3 regions of the Paucibacter sp. JuS9 genome follow, and region 1 is predicted to be linked to each of the others. Evidence: predicted binding sites of a transcription regulator. Region 1 holds the regulator's gene; each other region holds the start of a gene.
What was found. Region 1 encodes HrcA, which represses chaperone genes, less so after heat shock. Its sites were predicted from a motif close to TTAGCACTCNNNNNNNNNGAGTGCTAA; they were not measured.
Positions count from the first base shown of each region.

Region 2: a site for HrcA is predicted at 5,710-5,736, ahead of groES (co-chaperone GroES). Genes of this name have one in related genera too.
Region 3: a site for HrcA is predicted at 4,664-4,690, ahead of rpoH (RNA polymerase sigma factor RpoH). Genes of this name have one in related genera too.

Region 1 is NZ_CP194172.1:321,239-331,118, reverse strand. It holds gene ABT392_RS01400 (helix-turn-helix domain-containing protein) at 1-265, opposite strand, end outside; tRNA gene ABT392_RS01395 (tRNA-Ile) at 642-718, opposite strand; gene hrcA (heat-inducible transcriptional repressor HrcA) at 756-1,775, opposite strand; gene ABT392_RS01385 (NAD kinase) at 1,844-2,719, shown strand; gene recN (DNA repair protein RecN) at 2,719-4,398, shown strand; gene rapZ (RNase adapter RapZ) at 4,395-5,315, shown strand; gene ABT392_RS01370 (hypothetical protein) at 5,320-5,628, opposite strand; gene mutY (A/G-specific adenine glycosylase) at 5,644-6,696, opposite strand; gene mutM (bifunctional DNA-formamidopyrimidine glycosylase/DNA-(apurinic or apyrimidinic site) lyase) at 6,681-7,496, opposite strand; gene ABT392_RS01355 (tetratricopeptide repeat protein) at 7,577-9,307, shown strand; gene ABT392_RS01350 (outer membrane lipoprotein LolB) at 9,307-9,852, shown strand; gene ispE (4-(cytidine 5'-diphospho)-2-C-methyl-D-erythritol kinase) at 9,857-9,880, shown strand, end outside.
Region 2 is NZ_CP194172.1:180,507-190,386, reverse strand. It holds gene ABT392_RS00795 (anion transporter) at 1-910, opposite strand, end outside; gene ABT392_RS00790 (winged helix-turn-helix domain-containing protein) at 1,004-1,732, shown strand; gene ABT392_RS00785 (ATP-binding protein) at 1,729-3,807, shown strand; gene ABT392_RS00780 (Crp/Fnr family transcriptional regulator) at 3,823-4,623, opposite strand; gene ABT392_RS00775 (Rossmann-fold NAD(P)-binding domain-containing protein) at 4,866-5,348, shown strand; gene groES (co-chaperone GroES) at 5,808-6,098, shown strand; gene groL (chaperonin GroEL) at 6,227-7,873, shown strand; gene ABT392_RS00760 (DUF1631 family protein) at 8,073-9,880, shown strand, end outside.
Region 3 is NZ_CP194172.1:3,079,431-3,089,310, forward strand. It holds gene ychF (redox-regulated ATPase YchF) at 1-800, shown strand, start outside; gene ABT392_RS13825 (CHASE domain-containing protein) at 901-4,056, shown strand; gene ABT392_RS13830 (chemotaxis protein CheW) at 4,090-4,617, shown strand; gene rpoH (RNA polymerase sigma factor RpoH) at 4,737-5,648, shown strand; gene ABT392_RS13840 (SCO family protein) at 5,744-6,346, opposite strand; gene cyoE (heme o synthase) at 6,357-7,277, opposite strand; gene ABT392_RS13850 (COX15/CtaA family protein) at 7,289-8,380, opposite strand; gene ABT392_RS13855 (SCO family protein) at 8,401-9,072, opposite strand; gene ABT392_RS13860 (SURF1 family protein) at 9,065-9,787, opposite strand; gene ABT392_RS13865 (DUF2909 domain-containing protein) at 9,821-9,880, shown strand, end outside.

The DNA of each region.
Region 1 (9,880 bases):
TAACAGTGGGCAAGCCCACGCCGCCTTCACTGCTGGCAACTGGCAGCCCGCCTCGAGTCTGCACTTGCAATTCAAGGCCCAGCGCGGACAGGACAGCTAAGAGCTGGTCCACGCGCATGGAGCCCGGGTCGGTCTCCAGCTCGGACAAGCGGTTTTGGCTCATGCCGAGTTTTGCGGCCAGCTGCTTCTGGCTCAGCTTGGCGCTTTTGCGCACGGCTCGAAGGACGAGGCCGACCTGGCTGGGAACGGAGATGAGTTGGTTCATAGGTCGAGGCGGCGAAGCAGGGCTATCGTCATTGCCGATATTTGCACTATATCGCCATTGACGATAAACACAAGAAATCGCTTTTGGCGATAAATTGGAAATATCGCCAAAAGCGATACAGTTTCGCGATCTACGGCATACCTGGGCCTCATGGCATCGTCAGGCGGGCACAACCTGCGACGAGCTGAAAGACCTGAGCGGCTGGAAGTCGCGTGTGATGGTTGACCGCTACGCCAAGTTCGCAACCGAGAACCTGATGGCCGCAGCCTCAAGAATCGAGTCTGCGCGGCAGCAGAGCGTGCCCCGCTAGAGCACGCTTTTGTCACGATTCACGATGACTCAAAACGCAAGCAAGCGTCTAAGTCATTGATGTGATTGGTAGGCCGTGCAGGACTTGAACCTGCGACCAAAGGATTATGAGTCCTCTGCTCTAACCAACTGAGCTAACGGCCCCCGGGGGAAGCGCGCGATTGTATAGGGCTGCTTCAGCCTACTTGCCGTGCGCCGACAGCGCCTGGCTGACCATGCGGGAGGTGATGTCCACGATCTGGATCATGCGGTCGTAGGCCATGCGGGTGGGGCCGATCACGCCCAGGGTACCGACGACCTTGCCGTCGATCTCGTAGGGGGCGGAGACGACCGAGAGCTCTTCGTAGGGCACGACCTGGCTCTCGCCGCCGATGTAGATGCGCACGCCCTCGGCGCGGCTGGACACGTCCAGCAGACGCATCAATTGCGTTTTCTCTTCGAACAGACCAAACAGGCGGCGCAGGCTGCCGAGGTCGTTGCTGAAATCCTGTACGGTGAGCAGGTTGCGCTCGCCGGAGATGATCAGATGCTCTTCGCCGGTGCCCAGCGCGTCAGTGCCGGCCTGGACGGCGGCTTGCATCAGGCCGGCGATTTCGCCGCGCAGTTCGTCCACCTCGCTCTTCAGCCGCTCGCGCACCGACTCCAGCGTCAAGCCGGCGTAGTGCGCGTTGAGCCGGTTGCTGGCCTCGGCCAGTTCGCTCTGGCTCAGGTCTTGCGCGGTGAAGATGACGCGGTTCTGCACGTCGCCGTCGGGCGAGACCATGATCACCAGCACCCGGCGGTCGCCCAGGCGCAGGAACTCGATGTGATGGAACACGCTGGCCTTGCGCGGCGCCGTGACCACGCCGACAAAGCTCGAGAGATTGGAAAGCAGGTTGGCCGCGCTGGTGATCACGCGCTGCGGCTGGTCGGGCTGCAACTGCTGTTCCAGGGGCTTGGGCTCCATCAGATGGGGCTGGGCCGTCAACATCGTGTCGACAAACAGCCGGTAGCCGCGTGGCGTGGGTATGCGGCCGGCCGACGTGTGCGGGCTCGCTATCAGGCCCAGCTCTTCCAGGTCGGCCATCACATTGCGGATGGTGGCCGGCGACAGTTCAAGGCCAGATGCCTTGGACAGCGTGCGCGAGCCCACAGGCTGGCCGTCAGCGATATAGCGTTCGACCAGGGTTTTCAGCAATGATTTGGAGCGCTCGTCCAGCATGGTTTTCATTGTACGGACACCCGCATCCTCGCCTGTTCGGGACAAGCCCCTGTGGTGTAATTCCCTCCATGGCCAAGCGTTTTCGACATGCGGCAATCGTGGGCAAACATCAGGCGCGGGGCATCAGACCGCTGCTGGAGGAGATTGCCGAGTTCGTCACAGGCCTCGGCCTCGACGTCTCGCTCGAACTCGAGACTGCCCAAAACACCGGAATTACCGCCTACGAGGCATTGAGTCCCGACCAGCTCGGGGCGAACTGTGACCTGGCCATCGTGGTCGGTGGCGACGGCACGATGCTCGGTTTCGCCCGCCAGATGGCAAGGCACGCCATTCCGCTGGTGGGCATCAACCAGGGGCGGCTCGGCTTCATCACCGATATCTCGATCGAGCGCTTCCGCGAAGCGCTCGAGCCCATTCTTGTGGGCGACTATGAGATGGAAAAGCGCGCCGTGCTTGAGGGGGCTGTCTGGCGGGATGGCGAGTGCATTTTCGAGGGCCTGGCGCTGAACGACGTGGTCGTGAGCCGCGGCGCCACGTCGGGCATGGTGGAGCTGCGCGTTCAGGTGGGCGAAGAGTTCGTCGCCAATATGCGGGCCGACGGCGTGATCGTCGCTTCGCCCACGGGCTCGACGGCCTACTCACTCTCAGCCGGCGGCCCGATCCTGCACCCCAGCATTGCCGGCTGGGTGCTCGTGCCGATTGCTTCGCATGCGCTGTCCAACCGCCCCATCGTGCTGCCCGACCAGGGCGGCGTGCTGCTGGAGATCGTGGCCGGCCGCGACGCGAGTGTGAATTTCGATATGCAGAGCCTGGCGAGCCTTCTGCACGGCGACCGCATCAGCGTGCGCCGCTCGGAGCACCAGGTTTGCTTCCTGCATCCCAAGGGCTGGAGCTACTACGCGACGCTGCGGCGCAAGCTGCGTTGGTACGAAGGGGTGGCCTGATGCTGCGCCGCCTTTCGCTTCGCGATTTCGTAATAGTCCCCTCGCTGGAGCTGGATTTCAGCGCCGGCTTCGCCGCCCTCACCGGTGAAACCGGCGCCGGCAAGTCGATCTTGATAGACGCACTGCAGCTCGCACTGGGCAGCCGCGGCGACGCTGGCGTGGTGCGCGAAGGCGCGGCCAAGGCCGAGATCACCGCAGAATTCGACCGCCCGACGAGCCTCTCAACGTGGCTGGATGAGGCCGGCTTCGACGCCGATTCCGAGAGCCTGCTCCTGCGCCGCGTGATCGACGCGCAAGGCAAGAGTCGCGCCTGGATCAATGGCAGTGCGGCCACGGTCGCCCAATTGCGCGAGCTGGCCGATCACCTCGTAGACATCCACGGCCAGCACGCCTGGCAAGGCCTGACCCGCGCGCCCGCGGTACGCGCCTTGCTCGATGCCTATGCAGGCCTGAATACTGCCGCCCTTGCCAAGTCCTACGGCGACTGGCGCGCTGCGAGCGAGACGCTGGAGAGCGCCCGTAGCCGGTCCGCCGAGTTGGCTCGCGAGCACGAACGCCTGGCCTGGCAGATCGGCGAGCTGGACCGCCTGTCGCCTGGCGAGCAGGAATGGGAAGAGCTCAATGCCGAGCACCAGCGCCTCTCGCATGCCGCCTCCTTGATGGATGCCGCGCGCGGCGCCCTGGATGCGCTGAGCGAATCCGAGCCCAGTGCCGAGCGCCTGACCGAGCGCGCGCTGGACGGCCTCCAAGCGGTGCTCGATTACGACCCGCGCTTGCAACCCGCAGTCGAGGCGCTGCTTGGTGCGCAAGCGCAGATGCAGGACGCCGTTCACACCCTGAGTTCCTATCTGCATGGCGCGGAGCAGGAGCCGGAACGTCTGCAGCAACTGGATGAGCGCCTCTCGGCCTGGATGCAGATGGCGCGCCGCTATCGCCGCCAGCCCGCCGAGTTGCCGGGTCTCCTGAATGAATGGAAGGCCGAGCTGCAACAGCTCGAAGCTGCAACTGACCTGGCCGCGCTGGAACAGGCACAGGCCGCAGCGCGCAAGGCCTTCGAGCTGGAGGCCAAGCGGGTCAGCACGGCGCGCGGCAAGGCCGCGCCGCATTTGTCTGCAGCCGTGAGCCAGGCGATGCAGCAGCTGGGCATGGCAGGTGGGCGATTCGAAATTTCCTTGCTGCCGCAAGAGCAGCCGCAGAGCTTCGGCCTGGAGTCGGCTGAGTTCCTGGTGGCTGGCCATGCCGGCAGCACGCCGCGTCCGCTGGCCAAGGTCGCGTCTGGCGGCGAGCTTTCGCGCATCGCGCTGGCGATTGCGGTCACGACCTGCCAGCTGGAAGGTCAATCGGCCGGCACCCTGATCTTTGACGAGATCGACGCCGGCGTTGGCGGTGCCGTGGCCGAAACCGTGGGCCGGCTGATGAAGCAACTGGGGCGGTCGTCACAGGTGCTGGCTGTCACCCACCTGCCCCAGGTTGCCGCTTGCGCGGACCAGCATTACGTCGTCTCCAAGGCCTTGCACCAGGGCGTCACCTGCAGCGATGTGCAGCCGGTGTCCGGCGAGGCACGCGTGGCCGAAATCGCCCGCATGCTGGGCGGCGAACGTCTCTCTTCCACCAGCCTGGCCCATGCGCAGGAGATGCTGACGCTCTCCGCGAAGCCGGCCAAGGCAGCCAAATCATGATCAGCACCAGCCCCGCCCCCTTGATTGATATCGGCGTCAGCCCCACCGGCGCCGCCGATCTGGTGCTCCTGACGGGCATGTCGGGCGGCGGCAAGTCGGTCGCCATGCATGCGCTGGAGGACGCCGGTTTCTTCTGCGTGGACAACCTGCCGCCCGAATTGCTGCCGCAGTTCCTGATGCTGGAAGAACGCCGCGGCAAGCGTCGCGTGGCCATCGCAGTTGATGTGCGCAGCGCGGGCTCCTTGCCGCATCTGCTGCCGCTGATCAAGCAATTGCGCAGCGAGGGCACGGCCGTTCGCTCGATCTTCCTGGATGCCAATACCGAGGCGCTGATGCGCCGATTCTCGGAAACGCGCCGTCCTCACCCGCTGCGTCAAGACGACACCTCGGGCGACGACGCGCATCGCGCGCTGCTCGATGCAATCCAGCTGGAACGAGAGCTGCTGGCCGCGCTGCGGGTCGAATCGACCGTGATTGACACCAGCCTCTTGCGCCCCGCGCAACTGCGCGCCTGGGTGCGCGACCTGGTGGCGGTCAAGGGCGAATCGCTGACCCTGGTGTTCGAGTCATTCGCCTTCAAGCATGGCGTGCCGAGCGACGCCGATTTCGTCTTCGACGTGCGGGTGCTGCCCAACCCCTATTACGACCGCGAGCTGCGCCCGCTGAACGGGCGAGACAAGCCGGTCGCGGCCTACCTGGAAGACCAGCCCGAGGTGCGCCTGATGCTGGCGCAGATCGGCTCCTTCATCGGCCAGTGGCTGCCCAGCTTTGCTGCCGACCAGCGCAGCTACCTGACGATTGCCATCGGCTGCACCGGCGGCCAGCATCGCTCGGTCTATCTGGTGGAGACGCTGACGCGCCAGTTCGCCTATCACGGCCAGGTGCTCAAGCGGCACCGCGAGCTGGACTACCGCTGAAGCCTCAGCCGGCCTGGCTGGTCTTGTTGCCCGATATCAGCAGCGCGAGCAAGACCACCGAGGCGATGGGCACGAAGACGATGAGTGCGATCAGCCAGGGCAGCAGCGAGCGGCCGCTCAGCTTCAAGGCCTGGGCCATGAAAACCCAATGGGCCACCATGGCGCCGGCAATACCCAGGCTCAGCATGCTGGCTCGCAGGGCTGAAATCTCTTCTTCGCCGTTATTGCCCATGATCAGGAGCCCCAGGCACACGGCACCGACCAGCATGGCGATCAGGGCGGACTCGATGGCATTCTTCACTGCAGCATTCATGGTTCGCTTGTCTCCTCAACCAAGCAATTTCTTCAGCGGCGCGGGCAGCGCATAGCTGGCCAGTTTCTCGCGAGCTACCCATTGTCCAACGCCGGCCGCCTGATAGCCATTGGTCAGAACGGCCCGGCGTGGATGCAGGATCCAGTCGAAATGCGTCAGGGCATGTTCAATGCGGGGGAGGACTTCGGGCTCCAGGCCTTCGGCAGCCAATAGCAGCGCGGCCTCGTCATCAAACAGCGGCAGGGTCCAGAGGCCCGCCCAGACGCCCGTCTCCGGTCGCTGCTGCAAGAGCACCTCGCCCGCCGGATTCTCCAGCCACAGCCACCAGTTCTCGCGCCGGCCGCGCTTGAGCTTGCGCGTCTTGACCGGGTAGCGCTCGGTCTCCCCGGCCGCGCGCGCTGAACACAGCTCGGACACCGGGCATAGCAAGCATTGCGGCGAGCGGGTCGAGCAGATGCTGGAGCCCAGGTCCATCAGGCCCTGCGTATAGGCCGTGATGCCCTCGTCCGGCAGCAGCGCTTCGGCATGTTTCCAGAGCAATTTCTCCTGCGCGCTGCTGGCCATGTCGCCCTCGAAAGCCAGCAGGCGCGTCAAGACCCGCTTCACATTGCCGTCGAGGATGGCCACGCGCTCACCGAAACAGAAGGCCGCAATGGCCGCTGCCGTCGAGCGGCCAATGCCGGGCAGCTCCGCCAGCTCGACCGCTGTGCGCGGGAAAGCACCGTCCGGCAGCGCCGCCACGGCAACGGCGCAACGGTGCAGATTGCGGGCCCGGCTGTAGTAGCCCAACCCTTGCCACATGGCCAGGACCTCATCGAGCGATGCCGCCGCGAGATCTGCAACAGTCGGAAAGCGCTGCAGGAAGCGCTGGTAGTAGGCCAGCACGGTCGTCACCTGGGTCTGCTGCAGCATGATTTCGCTGAGCCAGACACGGTACGGGTCCTGCGTGTTCTGCCAAGGCAGCTCATGCCGGCCATGCTTGCGTTGCCAGGCCACCAGCAAGGGGCCGAATTCCATGGGCAGCTTCATCGCGCTCAAGGTGCTCACTGCCTTCAGCGCTTCTGGCATGAGGGGCAGAAGAATGTTGACCGCGCGCCCTGCACGATGCGCTTGATCTTGGTGCCGCAGTGCAGGCAGGGCAACCCTTCGCGGCCATAGACCTCGGCCTGCATCTGGAAGCTGCCGGCCACGCCGTGCGCGTCCTTGAAATCCCGCAGGGTTGTCCCGCCCGCCTCAAGCGCCTGGGCCAGTACGCCGCGCACCGCTGCCGCCAACTTGGCAGCGCGCGGACGACTGACCTTATGCGCCGGCACGCGCGGGTCGATACCGGCGCGAAACAGCGCTTCGCAAGCGTAGATATTGCCGGCACCGACCACGATGTCGCCCGCCAGCAAGGCCAGCTTCACTGCGACGCGTCGGCCCGACAGGCCGGCATGCAGATGGGCGCCGTCAAAGCGAGGGTCGAAGGGCTCCAGGCCGAGTGTGGAAAGCAGCTTGGCCGCCGGATCATCTTCCAACGATGGCGACCAGACGACAGCGCCAAAGCGGCGCGGATCAGTCAGGCGCAAGAGGCCACGGTCGGTCTGCAGGTCGAAATGATCATGAAAACCAGGTGCCGACGAGGCGGCCGAGAAATTCAGCGAGCCCGACATGCCCAGATGCATCAGAAGGCCACCCTTTTCCAGCGGCAGCCACAAATATTTACCTCTTCTCAGGGCCTGGCCGACGCGCTGACCCTTGAGCGCTCCCGGCTCGATGCCCAGTGGCCAACGCAAGGGCTTGCCCAGGCGTACAGCCTCGACCCGCGCTCCCTCGATGGCGTCGGCAAACGAGCGGCGGGTGACTTCGACCTCAGGCAATTCCGGCATGGCCGGCATGATAAGTGGCAGCTTTACAGAGCGTCCCTAGAATGGCCCGCAACTAGAGCCTCCACCAGGAGCATTCAGCAATGCGCAAGACCCCCGCCCTGCACAAGCTCGCCCTGTGCACCGCCCTGCTCGCAAGCAGCCTGACGGCACGCGCCAACCCGGTGCCGCCGCCGAATTCCGACATGGATGCGCCGCTGTTCTACCAGTTGCTGGTGGGCGAAATGGAGCTGCGCTCGGGCCAGCCCGGCGTGGCCTTTCAGGTGCTGCTTGATGCCGCACGCCGCACCGGCGACGAGGCACTTTTCCGGCGTGTCGTAGACATCGCATTGCAGGCTCGGGCCGGCGACGAAGCACTGAGCGCCGCACGAGCCTGGCGCGATGCGGTGCCGGAGTCGATCGAAGCGCAGCAGATGACGCTGCAGCTCGTGACCCTCCTGAACCGCCCAGCGGACGCCACCGCACCGCTGCGTTCACTGCTGGCCTTGACGCCTGAAGACCAGCGGATTGCCGTACTGGCCTCGCTGCCCCGGCTGTTCCAGCGCTCGCCCGAGCCGAAGAAGGTGCTGGCCGCCGTGGAACCGGTACTGCAGGAGCAGGCTCGCCTGCCGTCCACCAAGCTGATGGCCTTGCTGGTCAATGGCCGCCTGGCCTCGATGGCCGCCGAGCCGGCTCGCGCTCTGGAGCTGGTGCGCCTGGCAGCCCAGACGGCGCCAGACGCAGATGAGCCCCCATTGCTGGCGCTTGAACTGATGCAGTCCAGCAAGGAGGCAGAGTCCGTCGTCGCCGACCACCTCGCCGCCCACCCCGACAGCCATTCCCTGCGCCAGGCCTACGGCCGCGCACTGGCCCGCTCGCAGCGCAGCGCCGATGCTGCGCGCGAGTTCCGTCTCGTGACCCAACGCTCGCCCGAGTTGCCCTCGGCCTGGTATGCGCTCGGCGCGCTCGAGCTGGATCTCCACCATCCGGAAGCCGCGGAACTGGCGCTGAACGAGTTCGTCAAACGCATCGAGCAGATGCCTCCGAGCAAGGACTTCGACGCCAAGGAAGCGCTCCAGCAAGCCTGGCTGCAACTGGCGCAAGCCGCGGAAATGCGGCGCGACTACAAGGCGGCAGAGAGCTGGCTGGCCAAGGTCGACAACCCGCAGCGCGCCACCGAAACCCAGTTCCGCCGCGCCTCGCTGCTGGCCCGCCAGGGCAAGATCGAACAGGCCCGCAAGCTCATCCAGGCCCTGCCCGAAACCAGCGACGCCGAAGGCCGCGCCAAGTTGATCGCCGAAGCCCAGTTGCTGCGCGAATCGCAGCAGTGGAAGCTGGCTTACGAAGTTCTCGAACAGGCCAACAAGCGCTTCGAGGGCGATGTGGACCTGATCTACGAGCAGTCGATGGCAGCAGAGAAGCTCGGCCGCGTGGACCAGATGGAAACGCTGCTGCGTCGCGTCATCGAGCTCAAGCCCGAGCACTATCACGCCTACAACGCACTGGGCTATTCGCTGGCCGATCGGCGCGAGCGCCTGCCCGAGGCCCGCGAGCTGATCGCCAAGGCCTTGCAGTACGCACCCAACGAGCCTTTCATCGTCGACAGCATGGGCTGGGTCGAGTACCGCCTGGGCAACCATGACGCAGCCTTGAAGCTGCTGCGCCAGGCCTACCAGTCGCGCCCTGACGCCGAGATCGCAGCCCACCTGGGCGAACTGCTGTGGGTGACCCAGCAGCAGGACGAGGCACGACGTGTCTGGGCCGAGGGCGCCAAGCGCGACCCGAGCAACGAAGCCCTGCGCGACACGCAGCAGCGGCTCAAGGCCAAGCCTTGATGCGACGCTTGCTCGTGGCCGCGCTTGCCGCGGCATTGACGGCCTGCGCCAGCATCAGCGACAAGTCGCAGCCCCTGCCTGTGCAGGCCGACGCGATGCAGTTCAGCGGCAAGCTGAGCGTCAAGGTCACTGGCAGCGACCAGGGCGGTAGCGGCAGCTTTGATCTGCAAGGCACGCCGCGAGCCGGCCTGCTGGAACTCAGCACACCGCTGGGCCAATTGATCGCCCGCACGCGCTGGGACGGCGAATCTGTGCTCATGCAGACGCCAAAGGAGCAGCGTCGCTACCCAGACCTCGACACCCTGACGCAGGACCTGCTGGGCGAAGCCATTCCAGTTGCAGCCCTGTTCGACTGGCTGCGCGGCCGCCCCTGGCCTGATGCACCCAGCCAGACGCTAGAGGGCGAGACCAAGGGCTTCAAGCAGCTCGGCTGGACCGTGGATCTCAGCGGCTTTGCAGAGAAGAGCTTGATAGTCGCCCGGCGCAGCGAGCCCAACGAAGTGGTGCTGCGAGCCCGCCTCGAGTCTCCTGTCGCGGGACAATGAGGCGATGCGCGCGCTCTACGAAGTTCCG
Region 2 (9,880 bases), 140 kb from region 1:
GCCAGTTGATCGCGGCCTTGGTCATGCCCGTGTGTTCCAGCGCTGCGTTGACGACGAACAATCCCATGAACAGGACCAGCAGCTCCCAGTCGATCAGGCCCATCACCTTGCTGGAATGGAAGCGCTGGCTCAGCAGCAGATAGCCGGCGCCGACCAGGGCGGCCACGTCGCGCGGCCAGGAGGTCAACAGAAAGATCGCAACCAGCACGCCCGCCACGATCAGGCCCTTGGCGGTCTGCCAGGCATCGAAAGGTGGTTCGTCAGGCACCGGCGCCTCCTGCACCGCCGCCGGCGCGCCATGGCGCATCTGCCAGGCCAGCAGGGCCCACAAGGCCAGCAGGCCGGCCAGTACCGGCGGCAACGCCTGCAGGCTGTACGCGCCAAAGGGCAGCTTCAGCACCTCGCCGATCAGCATGTTCTGCGGATTGCCAATCAGGGTCAGCGCCGAGCCGACATTGCTGGCGCAGGCCAGGCCCAGCAGGAAGGGAATCGGGTCGAGCCGGCGGCGCAGGCAGGCCTCCAGCAGGAGCGGCGCCATGGCCAGGCAGACGATGTCGTTGGAAAACACCGCCGATAGCAAGGCGGAAGCAGCGATCACCACGCCCATCAGGCCCACGGGGGCCAGGGGCAGCGCAGCGATGCGGCGTGTCACGGCGCCATAGAAGCCGCCAAGCCGCATCTGCGCCGAGATCACCATGAAGGAGAACAGCAGCAGGATGGTCGGCAGGTGGATGGCCTGGGCCGCCGCCTCGGGTGTCATGACGCCGGCGCCGACGATGGCAATGGCGCCCAGCAGCGCCACGCCGGTGCGATCCAGTTGCAGGCGCGGCAGGCCACCGAGGATCATGCCCAGGTAGACGATGCCGAACACGCTCAGCACCACAAGATCGGAAACAGCAAGGTCGTGCATGCGGAATGAGGGGCAGGTCTTGTCCCTGAAAGGCAGTAGTCGCGGGCCACATTGTCAGCGCCAGGTCGGCCAATCCTGCTAGGCTTTGTCTCGATGAATACGGTTCCAGCCCATATCGCCATCGTCGACGACGAATCCGATATCACCCAGCTGCTGGGCAATTACCTGCAGGCGCATGGGTTTCGGGTCACCGCACTGCACGACGGTCATGCCTTGATGTTGCTGATGAAGGCCGACCCGCCCGCCCTGGTGCTCCTGGACCTGGGCCTGCCCGGCGAGGACGGTTTCTCGATTGCCCGCCAGTTGCGCGAGCACTGGTGCTGCGGCCTGGTGATCGTGACCGGCCGCGGCGACGCCATCGACAAGGTGGTCGGTCTGGAGGTCGGTGCCGACGACTATGTGACCAAGCCCTTCGACCTGCGCGAACTGTTGGCCCGCATCAAAGCGGTACTGCGCCGGCTGCAGCCGCTCGCCGCGGCGGCCGCGCTGCAGCCTGGTGGCGAGCAGCTGTGCTTCTCTGGCTGGAACCTTGACGTGGGTGCGCGCCGCCTGCTCTCGCCGACCGGCCAGGAAGTGGCGCTCACCAGCGGCGAGTTCGACCTGCTGGTGGCCTTTGCCCGGCATCCGGGCCGGGTGCTTTCGCGCGATTTTCTGATGGAGCACACGCGCGGCCGCGAGGCCGGCCCCTTTGACCGCACGATCGACGTGCAGGTCGGCCGCCTGCGCAAGAAGCTGGAAACCGATGTCGACAACCCGCAGCTGATCAAGTCGGTTCGGGGTGCCGGCTACATCCTCGTGCCCGCGGTGAGCCCATCGACATGAGGCCGGACGGCGAAACCCCGGCGCTGCCGACGGGTCTGGATCCGTCCACAGTGTTCCGCTCGCTGTTCCAGGCCTTTCCCGATGCGCTGCTGCTGGTCGACAAGGCGGGCCACATCGTGCTTTGCAATGAGGCGGCCTCGAACCTGCTTGGCTACACGGTGGACGAGCTGCACGGCCTGACCGTCGATGCGCTGGTGCCCGACGCGATCCGCCCCCGCCATGCCGAGTACCGCAAGGCCTATGGTGAAGCGCCGCGCGCGCGCCCCATGGGCACGCAGATGGAGCTGGTGGCCAGGCGCAGCGACAGCTCGGAAGTGATGGTCGAGATCGCACTGAGCCCGCTGCCGCAGCAGGGCCTGGTGGTGGCGGCAATCCGCGATGTCGGCAGCTATCCGCGCGTCAAGAAAGCGCTGCAGCGTGCCCGCTACAGCGAGCATCTGGCGCAACTGGGCCGCCTGGCGATCGATACGCGGGACCCGGAGGTGCTGCTGACGAGGGTCAGCACCATCGCGGCCGAAGCCTTGCAGGTGGAGCTGGCGGCAGTCTTCCTGCTGGAGCCGGACCGCAAGCAGATCCGCCTGGCCAGCGGCTTCGGCCTCCTGCCGGCCGAGCCGCTGGGCACGCTGCTGCCCAACCGACCGGACACGCCCCCAGGCTACCTGGCCGCCACCGGCACGCCGGTGGTGGTGGCCGACTACGCCACAGAGCAGCGCTTCGCCGTGCCCCAGGCCTATCTTGACGCTGGCCTGCGCAGCGCGCTGGCGGTGCCACTGGCGGAGCGCGGCCGCATCATCGGTGCGTTGACCGTGCGCTCGCGGCGCAGCCAGCGCTTTGGAGACGACGAGGTGCACTTCCTCGAGTCGCTGGCCAATCTGCTGACCAGCAGCCTGCAGCGCGCCAAGACCGAGGAGGCGCTCAACCATGCACAGCGCCTGGAGAGCGTTGGCCAGCTGACCGGCGGCATCGCCCACGATTTCAACAATCTGCTGACCGTCATCCAGGGCAATCTTCAAGTGCTGGAAGACTTGCCTGGGCTTGACGCGTCATCGCCAGCAAAGCCGCTGCTGGCCGCGGCCACGCGGGCCAGCCGGCGTGCTGCCGAACTCACGGCCAAGTTGCTGACCTTCGCGCGCCGCCAGGTGCTGCAGCCGGAGCCGGTGGACCTGCATGCGCTGCTCAATTCCTTGGCCGGCATGCTCCGCCGCACGCTCGACCAGCGCATTGCCATCACGGTCGAGGTGGGCGAGGACTGCCCCCTGGTGCTCGCCGACCCGGCGCAGCTGGAATCGGCACTGCTCAATATCGCGATCAATGCCCGCGACGCGATGCCCGAGGGTGGTTGGCTGCAGTTCCGCGCCAGCGCCTGCGCCAGCCTGCCGGATCGGCTGCGCACCGAGCTCGAAGACCCCAGTGCCGCCGTAGATCGCTTCGTCCAGATCACCATCACCGACAGCGGTCAGGGCATGCCCGAGGCCGTGCGCGAGCGTGCTTTCGAGCCCTTCTTCACCACCAAGGCCGCCGGCCGCGGTACGGGCCTGGGCCTGGCCACCGTCTATGGCTTCGTCAAGCAGTCCAAGGGCGCGATCGCGATCAGCAGCGCGCAGGGCATGGGCACAACCCTGACGCTCTACATCCCTCAACCCTGGACGGCGGCCCGCGAAAGCGAGGACAAACCGGATGTCGCGCCGCTGCGTGCCGGCATACGCGTGCTGCTGGTGGAAGACGACACCGAGGTGCGCCACATCGTGCGGACTTTTCTGCTGGGGCTGGCCTGCATCGTGGAGTCGGCCGCCAGCGCCGAGCAGGCCTTGCAAGTACTGGATCCGCCGACGGGCGAGCCACCGCACTTTGACCTGTTGCTCAGCGACATTGCCCTCGGGCCGGGCATGCGGGGCACCGAGCTGGCGGCACGCGCCCAGGCCAGCCGCCCGGGCATGGCCGTGCTGCTGATGTCAGGCTTTTCATCCGAGCTGCTGGACGCCGACCGCGATTCGCCACCTGGCTGGGAGCTCTTGCGCAAGCCCTATGGCCGCGAAGAGCTGGCCGCGGCCATGGCCAGGCTGCTCAGCAACTGACTGAAACGGCTGGGCTTACTGCAGCAGCGCAGGGGCCGGTGTCATACCGCCCTGGATGAAGGTGCGCAGTGCATCGACCTCGGGGATCAGGATGTCGCGACGACCGCCCTCGGCGAACTCGATCAAGCCGGCCTTGGCCAAGCGCGAAAGCGCACGGCTCACCGTTTCCAGCGTCATGCCCAGGTAGTTGCCGATTTCGGCACGGGTCATGCGCAGCTTGATCTGGTCGGTGCGCAGGCCGCGCTTGGCCAGTGAGTCGGCCCAGTAGCGCAGGAAGTCGGCCACGCGGGCGTCGGCCGGCAGGGTGCAGACCGACATCAGCGAGTCGCGGTCGTTGGCTATCTCGCGGCTCATCGCCTGGTGCAGCAGGTTCAGGAGCACAGGACGACGCAGGCTCGCCTCGAGCAGCGCGTCATAGCGGATCGCCCAGACCTCGCCGGTGTCGATGGCGATGGCATCACAGCTGTAGCGCTGGTTGGCAATGCCGTCAAAGCCCAGCCAATCGCCGCGGAACTTCAGCCCCACCACCTGCTCGCGGCCATCACTGGACAGACTGATGATCTTCACGAAGCCGGAGTTCATCAGGTACAGGCAGTCGAAACGCTGGCCGGCCTGGCAGATCACGTCACCGGCACGCACCATCAAGCGCTGCGGCACCAGGCAGTCGCTGACCAAGGCCAGCGCATCGGCAATCTGCTGGCTGCTGCTCAGCTGCGCGCGCTGCTCGGAGTTCCGGTGCTGTGCTTGCCCCTGCAGCGAGCCGGCATTGGCCGCCTCGTTCTTGCGGAGAAGGATGGGAGTGGCGGTGGTCAGCATGGGCGTCCTGCGGGTCTGTGTTTGATGAGCCCATGCTAGGGAGCCTCGGCCAACCGCATGACAACCGACAAGACCGATTTGAAGCAGTCGGCAAGCGCTGCGTAAACAGTTGGTAACAGCGGGCTGGGCGCCCTGGGTACTTGAGACAAGCGTTCGGCTTGTTGATCCCGGTCAACGGTCGCCACCTGCGCCTGATTAGCATCGCCGCTGGCTGCTTGAACTCTGTTCAGACACCTTGCCCCATGCCCACCCCTTACCAGGCCACGCTCATTGCTACCGAACTCGCCGCCCTGCTCGACACCGCCAAGGCGTTGCAATCTGCAGGCATGGCCAGCCACGGGCGCAGCCTGCTGCGCAACAAGAACATCGGCCTGCTGACTGAGCATCCGGACGGCGCGGCCGCAACGCGCTTCATCGACGCCGCCCAGGAACTTGGCGCCCAGGTCTCGCTGATCCGACCGCAGCACGCCGGCCTGTTCTGCCCGTCGACCACGCTGGCCACCACCCGCATGCTGGGCCGGCTCTATGACGCCATCGAATGCCAGGACCTGCCGCCCGAACTGCTGCGGCAATTGCAGCTGCAATGCGGCACCCCGGTGCTGGACAGCCAGTCCAGCCTGGCCACCTGTCCGCCGGACTGGGTTGATAAATTGCCGGTGACCGAACAGGCCGCCCGCGAGCGCCTGCTGGTGCAGGCACTCCTCATGCGCGCGCTGAGCAGCTGAGCACGGGCGAAAAAAAGCCTCCCAACGGGAGGCCTGACTCATTGAGTGGCGGTGCTTACAGCGCGCCGCCGAGGTCGGCTTGGACCAGGTCCTTCAGTTGGACGATCAGGGCGACGGCCGACAGGGCCAGGGTGATGATCAGCAGTTCCATTCTTCTATCTCCTCTTTGCGTTTGCGAATGCTGTCATTCTAGGGAAATTACCTAGTCATTGCGGGTTAACCCTATTCATTTTGTGCATAACGCCATGTGCGGGATCCGAACGAGCATCTTTCGGATCCGCATCACTGGGCAAATCCTTTCCACGCCGTCAGGCATGGGCGGGCTCTTGAAAGCCCATCTCCGACCCCTATAATCCGATTGCTAGCACTCAACAATCAAGAGTGCTAACGATCCGCCCCGGCCTCTGGGCCCTGGCGGATCTCCATTTTCAAAGCCCGAGAAATCCTCAAGGAGATGTGATGAATCTGCGTCCTCTGCACGATCGCGTGATCGTTAAGCGCCTGGAACAAGAAACCAAGACTGCCTCGGGCATCTTCATCCCCGACGCCGCCGCTGAAAAGCCGGACCAGGGTGAAGTGCTCGCCGTCGGTACCGGCAAGCGCAACGACCGTGGCGACCTGATCGCCATGAACGTCAAGGTCGGCGACCGCGTGCTGTTCGGCAAGTACTCGGGCCAGACCGTCAAGGTCGATGGCGACGAGCTGCTGGTGATGCGTGAAGAAGACCTGTTTGCAGTGGTGGAAAAGTAAATCGCCCACGGCGATTTACTTTCGTCGAGGCTAACTTCGCTTGCGAAGTTAAGGCCCAAGGGGCCGGCCGGAGACAAAAGTCCGTAGCAACAGCAACACCCACTTTTTAAGAATTCGGAGAAATACACATGGCAGCAAAAGACGTGATCTTTGGCGGCGAAGCTCGTGCTCGCATGGTTGAAGGCGTGAACATCCTGGCCAATGCGGTCAAGGTGACCCTGGGCCCCAAGGGCCGCAATGTGGTGCTGGAGCGCTCGTTCGGCGCCCCCACGGTGACCAAGGACGGCGTGTCGGTCGCCAAGGAAATCGAGCTCAAGGACAAGCTGCAGAACATGGGCGCGCAGATGGTCAAGGAAGTCGCTTCCAAGACGTCTGACAACGCCGGTGACGGCACCACGACCGCGACGGTCCTGGCCCAGGCCATCGTGCGCGAAGGCATGAAGTACGTGGCCGCCGGCATGAACCCGATGGACCTGAAGCGCGGCATCGACAAGGCCGTGACGGCCCTGGTCGCCGAGCTGAAGAAGGCTTCGAAGGCCACCACCACCTCCAAGGAAATCGCTCAAGTCGGCACGATCTCGGCCAACAGCGATGCCGACGTCGGCCAGATCATTGCCTCGGCAATGGACAAGGTGGGCAAGGAAGGCGTGATCACCGTTGAAGACGGCAAGAGCCTGAACAACGAGCTGGACGTCGTCGAAGGCATGCAGTTCGACCGCGGCTACCTGTCTCCCTACTTCATCAACAACCCCGAGAAGCAAGCCGCACTGCTGGACAACCCGTTTGTCCTGCTGTACGACAAGAAGATCTCGAACATCCGCGACCTGCTGCCCACGCTGGAGCAAGTGGCCAAGTCGGGCCGTCCGCTGCTGATCATTGCCGAAGAAGTCGAAGGCGAAGCGCTGGCGACCCTGGTGGTCAACACGATCCGCGGCATCCTGAAGGTCGTGGCCGTCAAGGCGCCGGGCTTCGGCGACCGTCGCAAGGCCATGCTGGAAGACATCGCCATCCTGACCGGCGGCAAGGTCATCGCCGAAGAAGTCGGCCTGACGCTGGAGAAGGTCACGCTGGCTGACCTGGGCCAGGCCAAGCGCGTCGAAGTGGGCAAGGAAAACACCACCATCATCGATGGCATGGGTGCTGCTGCCGACATCGAAGCCCGCGTCAAGCAAGTGCGCATCCAGATCGAGGAAGCCACCAGCGACTACGACCGCGAGAAGCTGCAAGAGCGCGTGGCCAAGCTGGCCGGCGGTGTTGCCGTGATCAAGGTCGGCGCTGCCACCGAAGTCGAAATGAAGGAAAAGAAGGCTCGCGTGGAAGACGCGCTGCACGCCACCCGCGCTGCGGTGGAAGAAGGCATCGTGGCCGGTGGTGGCGTGGCTCTGCTGCGCGCCAAGCAAGCTGCTGGCGTCATCAAGGGCGACAACGCCGACCAAGACGCCGGCATCAAGCTGGTCTTGAAGGCCATCGAAGCCCCGCTGCGCGAAATCGTCTACAACGCCGGTGGCGAAGCCTCCGTCGTCGTGAACGCCGTGCTGGCCGGTTCGGGCAACTACGGCTTCAATGCCGCCAACGACACCTATGGCGACATGATCGAAATGGGCATCCTGGACCCGACCAAGGTGACACGCACTGCCCTGCAGAACGCCGCTTCGGTTTCTTCGCTGATGCTGACGACCGAGTGCATGGTCGCCGAGTCGCCGAAGGAAGAAGCAGCCGGCGGCGGCATGCCTGGTGGCATGGGCGGCATGGGTGGCATGGGCATGGACATGTAAGAACGAGCCTGCCCTTCGAGGGCAAGTTCAGAAAGGGCCGCAGCAATGCGGCCCTTTTTCATTGCCCTGTTACCGATGAAAAAAGCGGTGATTTTTCATGGTCTGTTGCCCGGACCATCCACCCTCAGGGGGGGGCCGCGCAGAGTCAGCATTTGCGTGGGTTGCCAATTCATAATGCGGCATCCGTCAAAGTCACGACATGCCACAAGCCCCTACCCTGCAAACCCTGGTCGACGACACCATCGCCGCCCTGCCGATGCTTGCGCGCTCGGTCCAGGATGCGATCCAGGACGAGTTGGAACGCCGCCCCCAACATTTCATGCTGCTGGAAGGCTGGCGCCGCCAGCGTGGCCGCTTCGCCACCAATCTGGAGGCGGTACTGCAGCCGATGCTGCAGATCGCCAGGCGTGGCCAGGACCCGCTGCGCCGTGGCGCGGCGGTGTCGCTCGACACATTGAGCCTGGTTGACGAACACCAGGCGCTGCAGGATGTTGCCATCGCCCACCTGATCGCATCGGTGGAAGAGCAATGCAAGCCCGAGCTGCATCAGCTGGGCAATTTCTTTGCTGCCCTGCGCGGCCAAAGCGCCCACCGCAAAGACGACAACCCGCTGCGCCCGGCCCTGTTCGCCCAGGCCATGTACGACGCGCTGGTCGACACCAACCTGGATTCCGAAGGGCGCTACGCAATGCTCAAGGTGGCGGCCGGCCCGCTCACCGAAACGCTGCAGCACCACTACGCCGCGCTTTGCAGCCAGTTGCAGGCGGCACACCTGAGCCAGATGGTGTCGAGCTACGGTTCGGGCACGGGCGGCCAGGACCCGCGCCTGCGCAATCTCTCGGAAGCCGCGAAAGCACAGGCGGCCAAGCTCAGCCCCGCGACGCTGGACAGCCTGGCCAAGCGGGTGGACGAAGTGAACAGCCGGCCACAGAAGCTCGCGAGCAAGCCCGAGCTGCCACCGGCGCCCAGTGGCATCAATTTCAGCCCGGCAGCCGCCGGCGGTACCGGCGACCTGCTGACGCGGCTGTACGACCAGATCCTGGCCGACCCGCGCCTGTTGCCGCCGGTCAAGGCCTTGCTGGCGCGTTTGCAGATTCCGGTCGTGCGCCTGGCCCGCATCGACCCCAGCCTGATGCGCCGCCAGGAGCATCCGACCTGGCAACTGCTCAACCGTGTCGCCTCGCATGGCATGGGTTTCGACAACCCGAACGACGAGCGCCTGCAGCAGTTCCTGCAGTTCATGGAGACGCGCCTGTCCATGCTTGTGGCCACACCTTCGCCCAGCGCCCAGCTGTTCCAGCAGGTGCTGATCCAGGTGGAAGAGCACATCGGTTCGCAGGCACGCCAGCGCAGTGAACGCAGCGCCACGGCGCTGGCCGCGCTGGAGCGCGAACAGATGCGTGACCAGTGGGCGACGGTGCTGCGCGAGCAGGTCGGCGACCAGATGATCGACGCGCCGGTCACTCCGGCGCTGCGCAGCTTCCTCAGGGGCACCTGGGTCGACGTGATCGTGCAGGCCATGGTGCTGCATGGCCGCGATGCGGCCGAGGCGCATGCCCACATCGACACGGTGGACGAACTGCTCGCCAGCCTGGAGCCGTGCAAGACGCCGGCCGAGGTGACACGCCTGCGCGGCCGCCTGCCAGCGCTGATGCAAAGGCTGGAGCAAGGCTTCAACTCCATCGCCTTGCCCGCCAGCAAATCGCAGGCCCTGATCCACGAACTGGCACAGATGCACCAACGCGTGCTGCAAGGCCAGCCGGCCGTACCCCCGGTGTCGGCGCTGCGCGCTGTCGACAAGCGCGAACTGAGCCCCGAAGACCTGCTGCAACAGTTGCTCAGCGAGCGCGAATCGCAGATGCCCTCGCGCTGGGCCCATGACCAGGTGGACCGAGGCCAGTTGCCCACGGTGCCGACCCAGCTCTACGACGAGAACGACAGCCCCGAATCCCGCGCCGCGCTGGCGGCCTGGGTTGACGGTCTGGAAGTGGGCCAGTGGTACCACCT
Region 3 (9,880 bases), 2.3 Mb from region 1:
ACGCCATCGTCAACGTCGTGCGCTGCTTCGAAGACCCGAACGTCATCCACGTCAACGGCAAGGTCGACCCGATCTCCGACATCGAGGTGATCCAGACCGAGCTGTGTCTGGCCGACCTCGGCACCGTCGAGAAGAGCCTGCACCGCTACAACAAGGTGGCCCGCGCCGGCGACAAGGACGCCATCGCCCTCGTGAAGGTTCTGGAGAAATGCCAGGCGGCCCTGGACCAGGCAAAGCCGGTACGCACCCTCGACTTCAGCAAGGAAGAGCTGACCATCCTGAAGCCGCTGTGCCTGATCACGGCCAAGCCGGCGATGTTTGTCGGCAACGTGTCGGAAACCGGCTTCGAGAACAACCCCTTCCTGGACCGCCTGAAGGAATACGCCGCCGCCCAGAACGGCCCGGTGGTCGCCATCTGTGCCAAGACCGAAGCTGAGCTGTCGGAAATGGAAGACGAAGACCGCGCCATGTTCCTGGCCGAGATGGGCCAGGACGAGCCGGGCCTGAACCGCCTGATCCGCGCCGCCTTCAAGCTGCTGGGCCTGCAAACCTACTTCACCGCCGGCGTGAAGGAAGTGCGCGCCTGGACCATCCACGTCGGTGACACCGCACCGCAGGCGGCCGGCGTGATCCACACCGACTTCGAGCGTGGCTTCATCCGCGCGCAGACCATCGCCTTCGAGGACTTCATCCAGTTCAAGGGCGAAGCCGGCGCCAAAGACGCCGGCAAGATGCGGGCCGAAGGCAAGGAATATGTGGTCAAGGACGGCGACGTCCTGAACTTCCTGTTCAACGTCTGAGCGAACAAAGCCTCGTTCACCCCTGGAAAGCCGGCTTCGCGCCGGCTTTTCTTGTGTAGGCTTGGGCGTAGCACAGACTCACAGCCTCGCTGAACTTTCGATGCCTCTGCGCAAGATGCTGATCCGCGACTTCGCCCGCATGCTGGGCGTGGCCGTGGCCTATGCCATCGTCGCGTTGGCGGCGATGCAGCTGGCAATCCCGCCCGACTACGCAGCGCCGCTCTACCCTTCGGCAGGCCTCGCGCTGGCAGCGGTCCTCGGCTGGGGCAGGCGCATGCTGCCCGGAGTGGCCTTGGGCGCGTTTGCAGCCAATGTGCTGCTCAGCCTTGACCGCGGCCTGCCCTCGCTGCTGGCGCCGACGCTGATCGGCCTGGGCGCCATGCTGCAGGCTGGCGCTGGCGGCTGGACGATACGCCGCTGGGTGTCGCAGCCGCTTGTGTTGTCCGAACCGCAGGATCTCGCCCGCTTCTACGGGCTGGGCCTGCTGTCCTGCCTGATCAGCCCGACGGTCGGCAGTGGCGCCCTGCTGCTGATCGGTGCGATCGAAAAGCACCAATGGCTGCACACCTGGGCGTCCTGGTGGGTGGGCGACACCCTGGGCCTCCTGATCGCCGCGCCGATGGCCCTGACCGTGCTGGGCCAGCCGCGCAAGGCCTGGCGGCCGCGCCGCCTGAGCGTGGGCCTGCCAATGCTCTTGAGCACCCTGCTGCTGGCTGCCGCCACCGTGCGCGTGCTGGACTGGGACGCGCAGCGAGGGCGCAGCCTGTTCGAGCGCGAGGCCGTGAATGCCTCCAATTCGCTGGAGGCCCGGCTGCGCGAACCGCTGCTGGCCCTGGAAGCCGCGCGCGGCCTGATGACCGTGGCGCCACGTCAAAGTCGCCAGGACTTCGAGCGCGGCACGCAAGGATTCCTCGGCAACGGCCCCTTGCTTGCGATGGGCCTGGCTCAACGAGTGCCGCGCACTGCGCTCGCCGCCTTTGAGCGTGAAGCACTGGCCGACGGCCTGGAGGGTTTCAAGGCCATTGACCGTGACCGTCCTGGCGACCTCCTGCCTCCCGCCAACGAGGACATGCTGGCGATCCGACTGATCGAGCCGCTGGCGCGCAACCGCGGCGCCCTGGGCGTCAACATCCGCTCGATACCGGGGCCGCGGCTGGCATTGGCCCGTGCCGAGGCCAGTGGCCTGGCCAGCGCCACGGCAGGCTTCCAGCTCTCGCAGGACAAGGAAAAAAGCACCGGCGTCGTGCTCTACCAGGCCCTCTATGAAGGCCCCGTCAACAGCCCGGCCGAGCGCAGTGCCAACCTGCGCGGCGTCGTCTTCGTGACCCTGCGGCCCGACCAGGTGCTGCAGGCCCTGCCGCCGCTGCCCGACTATCTGCGCCTGTGCCTGCTGGACACCGATCCGCAGGCGCCGCGCCGGCTGCTGGCCGGGCCAGCCGCCTGCGAGCAGCTCACGCCGGCCATGCACCAGACGCAGCGCTTGATGAGCTTTGGCGGCCGACAATGGCAGATCATCGCTTTCGCGCCGCATGGCCTGCCCATCGTGGGCGGCGGCAGCGGCCTGCCCTTTGCCCTGGTGGGCCTGGTCTGCACGGCGCTCCTGGGCCTCTTGCTGCTGACCGTCACGGGCCGGGCCCGCCGCATCGAAGACCTGGTGCGTGCACGCACCTCCGAGCTCAAGCGCGAAGTGCTTCAGCGCCAGCAGGCCGCCGCCGCGCTGCTGGAGAGCGAACAGCGCTTCCGCAACATCTTCGACACCACGCCCATCGGCCTCGTAATCGCAGACAAGCAGGGCATCGCGCTGCAGGCCAACCCGCATTTCTGCCGCCTGGTGGGGTACACGCTCGAGGAGTTGCAGCAGTTGCACACGGTGTCGTTCACCCATGCCGATGATCGCGCTGAAGACCTGCGCCTGGGCCGCCTGGTCTTGCAAGGCAAGTTGGGCATGTACCGGCGAGACAAGCGCTATCTGCACAAGGATGGGCACGAGGTGCATGTGCGGGTCACCGTCTCGGTGCTCGAAGCCAGCGCCGGGGCCGGGCGGCGCCTGGTGGGCGTGGTCGAGGACATCACCGACCAGCTGAAGATGGAAGAACTCGAGCGCGCCCGCGAGGCGGCTGAGGCAGCCAACCGGGCCAAGAACGACTTTCTCTCGCGCATGAGCCATGAGCTGCGCACGCCGCTCAATGCCATGCTCGGCTTCACCCAGTTGCTGGAGATGGACCGCGAGCAGCCGCTGAGTCCGCGCCAGCACGGTTGGTCAACGCAGATCCAGCAGGCGGGCTGGCATCTGCTGGAGATGATCGACGACACGCTGGACCTGTCGCGCATCGAATCGGGCGCGCTGCGCCTGGACCCGGCAGCGCAGGACCTCAATCGGCTGCTGGATGAGGCAGTCGCCATGGTGGAAGGCAACGCCGCACAGCGCCACCTGACGCTGGACCGGCAACTGGCCGAAGACGCCCGCCATGTGCATGGCGACGCCACCCGCATCAAGCAGATCCTGATCAATCTGCTGTCAAACGCGGTCAAGTACAACGTCGAGGGCGGCCGGATCGAGATCCGCAGCGAGCTGCAGGCCGGCGGCCGGGTGAGCCTGAGCGTGACCGACAGCGGCATCGGCCTCACGCCCGAGCAAGCGGCCAGCCTGTTCCAGCCTTTCAACCGCCTGGGCCGCGAGCACAGCTCGGTGTCGGGTACCGGCATCGGCCTGGTGATCTGCAAGCGTCTGGCCGAGGCCATGGGCGGCGAGCTGGAGGCCACAAGCCGCGCCGGCCTGGGCAGCCGCTTCACGCTCAGCCTGCCGGTGGCCAGCGCCGCAGTCGCCGCACCGACCAGCGCCCTGGACCATGCCGCCGCCAGCCACTATCACCAGCAGCGCCGGCTGATCTACATCGAGGACAACCCGGCCAATGCCGAGGTGATGCGCGGCATCCTGGCCCAGCGACCGCAGATCAGCTGGGAGCTCTGCGTCGACGGCCAGAGCGGTCTGGAGACAGTGCTGAGCGTGAAGCCCGACCTTCTGCTGCTGGACCTGCAACTGCCTGACATCCATGGCCTGGAGCTCTTGCAACGCCTGCGCGCGGCCGGCGCCACGATGCCGGTCGTGGTGCTCTCCGCCAACGCCCTGCCCGAGCAGATCGAGGCCTGCAAGGCGGCCGGCGCGGCCGACTACATGACCAAGCCGGTCGACGTGCACGCGCTGCTCGCCCTGCTCGACAAGCTGCTGAGCGGCCCGGCGCTTGCTTCACAATAGAGCCTCTCCCGGCCACCACCATCACGACAGGACATGAGCTCGTCTACCGAACTGACCACTCAAGCCTCGCGCGCCGTAGCCACCGTCTCGGCCGCTGAATCCGGCTTCTCCGGCGCCAGCGGCGCCGCCCGGCAATTCCTGACCTTCCGCATCGATGCCGAGGAATACGGCATCGACATCCTGAAGGTGCAGGAAATCCGCTCCTACGAGCCGCCCACCCGGGTGGCCAATGCGCCCGAGTTCGTCAAGGGCGTGGTCAATCTGCGGGGCGTCATCGTGCCCATCGTCGACCTGCGCATCCGATTGGGGCAAAAGGCCGAGTACACGCCGTTTACAGTCGTAATCGTTCTCAACGTGATCGGCCGCGTGGTCGGCATCGTGGTCGACTCGGTCTCCGACGTGCTGGAGCTGCAGCCCGACGAGATCAAGGAGCCGCCCCAGGTTGGCGCCGCCATCGACACCCGCTTCATTACCGGTCTGGGCAAGATTGGCGAGCGCATGCTGATCCTGATGGACATCGAAAGCATGGTCGGCAGCCCGGATTTCGGCCTGGTCGACTAGTTTTCGGCGGGCTTGGAGCCGGCGGCATGTCATGCCAGCGCCGGCTTTAGCACTCACCTCGGAAGAGTGCTAATATTTGCGAATCCCAGTGCCATGACTCTCATGAGGAGGCCCTTCAGATGACCGCAAATCAAGCCATCACCGTCCGCGACCCCTGGGCATTGCTGCCCTCGCTGGGCAATCTCGATGCCTATATCACCGCCGTCAACCGCATCCCGCTGCTGACGCCGGAAGAAGAATCCCGCTTTGCCCGCAATCTGCGCGAACGGGGCGACCTGGAATCGGCCGGGAAGCTGGTGCTGTCGCATCTGCGCCTGGTGGTTTCCATCTCCCGCCAGTACATGGGCTACGGCCTGCCGCATGGCGACCTGATCCAGGAAGGCAATGTCGGCCTGATGAAGGCAGTCAAGCGCTTCGATCCTGACCAAGGCGTGCGCCTGGTGAGCTACGCGATGCACTGGATCAAGGCCGAGATCCACGAATACATCCTGCGCAACTGGCGCATGGTCAAGGTCGCCACGACCAAGGCCCAGCGCAAGCTCTTCTTCAACCTGCGCTCGATGAAGCACAGCATGAAGGAAGTTTCGGAGCAGACCCACCGCAACACGCTGAGCGAAGCCGAGATCGAGCAGGTCGCGAGCACGCTCAAGGTCAAGCGCGAGGAAGTGCTGGAGATGGAAACGCGCCTGTCCGGCGGCGACGTCGCCCTGGAGCCGCAGACCGACGACGACGGCGAGGCGTTCGCGCCCATCGCCTACCTGGCTGACGACAGCCAGGAACCGACCCGTGTGATCGAAGCCAGGGCCCGCGACGCCCTGGCCGGCGACGGCATCACCCGTGCACTGGCCGTACTCGACGAGCGCAGCCGTCGCATCGTCGAAGAGCGCTGGCTGAAGGTGAACGACGACTCGAGCGGCGGCATGACGCTGCATGAGCTCGCCGCCGAATACGGCGTCAGCGCCGAGCGGATCCGCCAGATCGAGGCGGCCGCCATGAAGAAGATGCGCAAGGCGCTGGCTGAACCAGCCTGAGCCCACTTTTACCAAGCGGCGCCCCAGGATCCGGCTTTGCCGGGACTAGGGGCGTGCCCCCTTGAGGGGACCGGCGCAGCCGGTACAGGGGTGGGTCACTTTTCTGCCAACAGGATCTTCAAGTCATCAGTGAGCGCCTGCGCGCCCGAGCCGTAGCGGGAGAACACGCGCACGCGCCCTGCGGTGTCGAAGATGAAGCTGGCGGCCGTGTGGTCCATCGTGTAGGTGCCCTCCTGCTTGCCGGGCACCTTGGCGAAGTAGACCTTGAAGTTCTTCGCCGCTTCCTTGATTTGATCCGGGCTGCCGCGCAGCGCCACGAAGCTCGGGTCGAAGCTGGCCAGATAGGCGCGCAGCAGCTCGGGCGTGTCTCGCTCCGGGTCGACGGTCACGAAGATGCCCTGCACCCGCTCGCCATCGGTGCCCAACGCCTTCTTGACCTGGGCCAGCTCGGCCATGGTCGTGGGGCAGACGTCCGGGCACTGGGTGTAGCCGAAGAAGATCACCAGCACCTTGCCCTTGAAGTCGCCGAGCGAGCGCTCGCGGCCGTCCACGTCGGGCAGCTTCAGGTCTTGCGCATAGTCGGCGCCGGTCAGGTCCACGCCCTGAAAGGCGTTCTTGGCAGGCCCGCGTTCACACGCGGCCAGACCCAGGGCAGCTGCGGCCGCCAGGGCCAGGATCAATTGACGCTTGGCATGCATGGGGTGTGGCTCAGCTTATCCAGGGTTGAACATAGTGGTCGACCAGCAAGGCCGCGAACAGCAGCGACAGATGCCAGATCGAGAACAGAAAGGTCTGGCGCGCCAGCTGGTCGGAATACTGCTTCCACAGGCGCCAGGCATAGTGGCAGAAACGCAGGCCCAGCACGATGGCCGCGACCAGGTAAATCCAGCCGCTCATGCCGGTCAGGAAGGGCAACAGCGTCGCGGCCAGCAGGATCCAGGTGTAGAGCACGATCTGCAGCCGCGTGAACTCGCCGCCATGTGTGACCGGCAGCATCGGCAGGCCGGCCTTGCGGTAGTCCTCGGTGCGGTACAGAGCCAGCGCCCAGAAATGCGGCGGTGTCCACAGGAAGATGATCAGGCACATCAGCATGGCCTCGGAACCGACATCACCGCGCATCGCGGCCCAGCCCAGCACCGGTGGCATGGCCCCCGAGGCACCGCCGATCACGATGTTCTGCGGCGTCATGGGCTTCAGGATCACGGTGTAGATCACCGCATAGCCGACGAAGGTGGCAAAGGTCAGCCACATGGTCAGCGGATTGACCCAGAACCAGAGCATGGCCGAGCCGATGGCGCAGAGCAGGGCCGAGAAGGTCAGCGTCTGCGCGCGGCTCAGCTCACCCTTGGCAGTGGCGCGCCAGGCGGTGCGCTTCATCTTGGCGTCGATCTGCTGCTCGATCAGGCAGTTGAAGGCAGCGGCAGCGCCGGCCACCAGCCAGATGCCGGCGGTGGCGGCCAGGGCCGTCAGCCATTCGCGGCCTTCGGGCAGGCCGGGCACGGCCAGCGCCATGCCAATGACGGCGCAGAAGACGATCAGTTGAACGACGCGCGGCTTGGTCAGCTGGTAGTACTGCTGCCAGCGCGAGCTGGTGACCGGAGCGGCAGCGGAGGTCGAGGTGGACGACATAGGGCGTGAGTCTATTGTTTTGTGCGCATCAAAAGCACGCTCAGCAAGGAGAGCAGCAGCGCGGCACCGCCGGTGTGCATCAGGGCGGCGGCAATCGGCCAGTCCAGCACGACATTGGACAGGCCGGTGGCGATCTGCAAGGCCAGCACCAGGCCGAGGCGACGCGACCAACGCGCCTGCCCGGCGACGGCGAGGCGCCAGATCAAGGCCAGCAAAGCGAGCGTCAGGACCAGCGCACCGATGCGGTGGCTGAGGTGGATGGCGGTCAGCGCCTCGAAGGGCAGCCAGCCGCCGTCAGCCCCGACGCCCAGATGGCGCCAAAGCGTGAAGCCCGCCGAGAAGTCGGTCGCCGGCCACCAGTCGCCGGCCCGGCAGCTGGGGAAATCATTGCAGGCCAGCACCGCGTAATTGGTGCTCACCCAGCCGCCCAACGCCACCTGCGCCACCGTCAGGAACCAGGCGGCGATCAGCCCGCGGCGCAGGCCGGCGCTCAAGGCGACCTGCTTTGGCGCATATAGCTGCGCCTGCGCGGCAAGCAGCACCAGCAGGCCCAGGCCGAACAGCAGATGCAAGGTGACGATGGCCGGGAACAGCTTCATCGTCACCGTCAAAGCGCCAAAACCACCCTGCACCAGCACCCAGGCCAACGTGAGCGTTGCCCACCACGGTGCCGAGGGCGGCAGCTCAAACTTCTTGCGGCCACGCCAGCTGAAGATGGTCAGAAGGACGATAAGGAAGCCGACGCCGCTTGCCAGGTAGCGATGCACCATCTCGACCCAGGCCTTGCCATGCGTGACCGGCCCGGTGGGTTGCGCCGTTTGGGCGATGTTGATGTGCTCTTGGGCGCCCAGCGGGCTCGCGTGGCCGTAGCAGCCCGGCCAGTCCGGGCAGCCCAGGCCGGAGTCGCTCAGCCGCGTGAAGGCGCCGAACACGACCAGGTCGAAGGTCAGGAACAGCGTCAGCAAGGCCAGGCCATGCAACCAGCCGCGCGAGCCGAAGGCCACGCCGCGCTGGCGCCGCCACAGCCACAGCAGCGGCAGGCCGCCCAGCAGGGCGCCGACGAGGAGCAGCTTCAAGAGAGGAGAGAGATCGAAACCGGACATGCTTGTGCTTCAGCGCCGGCTCAACGCCCTGGCTTGTCCCAACCCGCGTTGGCCTTCATCAGCCGATCCAGGTCCTTCTTGATCTTGCTCGGGTCCGGATCGACCGGCTCGCGCAGCATCCACCGCCCCACGGGGTCGATGACGTAAATGTGGTCCTGCAGCTTCGCTCCAGCCGCTGGCTTCAGCCAGGCTTCCAGCTCGGTGCGCGGCACCCGCAGCGTCTGCACCGGGATGCCCTTGCTGACGGCCTCCTGCAGCTCGGGGCGCAGCGGTTCGTCGTCAGGGATCAGCCAGAGCTTGTCGAGCTTGTCGCGCTCCTTGCCGAGCATCTCGCGCAACTGGCGCTGCATGAAGAGCTGGTTCTCGCAGGCCTTGTCGCAGGCTGCGGGCTGCACCACGGTCAGCAGCCACTGGCCCTTGAGGCTGGCCACACTCACCGGCTGGCCAGCGAGGTCGCGAAGGCTCAGGGATTCAGGGATGTCGACCGTCGGCACGATCAGGTCACCATAGGCCTTGCCGCTCAGGCCCATCACGTAGAAGCTGTAGTACGAGGCCAGCACCGGCATCGCGCAGATCAGCACGACGCCAAGCGCCTGCCAGCGGCCACGGCGCGTCATCTCGGCGCGCTCGCCCGGCAGTGGTGCGCTGTGCACGGTCATGCTCAGTGGCTCGGCGGAGGATTTCTCAGACATGGTGCTGCCGCCGGGGGCGGAGGAGTTGGAACCAGACATAAAGACCCAGGATCAGCGCAGCGAGCGCAAACCATTGAAAGGCGTAACCGTAGTGCTTGGACATGCCCAGGTCGGGCGTTGGCCAGTCGCGCGGCAAGTTGTCGTCGGCATTGCTGCCAACGGTCTGCAAGACCGCCAAGGGCAGGATGGGCAGCCCGGTTTCACGAGCATAGGCAGACGGGTCGAGATTTTGCCGGATCGTGCCGGTACCGGCCTCGCCCAGCTGATAAAGCCTTGTCGGCGCGACCGCCACCCGCCCTTCGAGCTCGACGACGCCGGCCGGCGTAGCAAGCATTGGCGCACGATTGCGCTGCTGCGCATCAAAGCCGACCCAACCGCGCTGCACGAGCACGATCTCATGCCGACCATCGAGGCGCAGAGGCGTCACCGCATAGAAGCCGGCGCGGCCGTTCATCGGGCGGTTGTCCAGCAGCACGGTGCGATCAGCCAGCCACTCACCACGCAAACGGACGCGGCGATGCACCGGCATCGGTGCCTCAAGCAAGGCAGAGGCAGGCAGCGCTGCGGCCTTCTCGCCGGCCTCCAGGCCTGACTGGATGGCGCGCTTCTCGGCGGCGCGGTCGAGCTGCCACCAGCCCAGGCGACCGGTGAGCGCCACACCAAGAATGGCGGCCACCAACACCACGGCGCGGCGCCTGTCCTTCATTGCCGTCATGTTGGCGGGCCCCCGATGGAATAATCCGCAGCCATGAAATACCTGATCGTGATCGGCCTCATCGCCGTGCTCCTGGCGCTGGCCTCGGCCGGC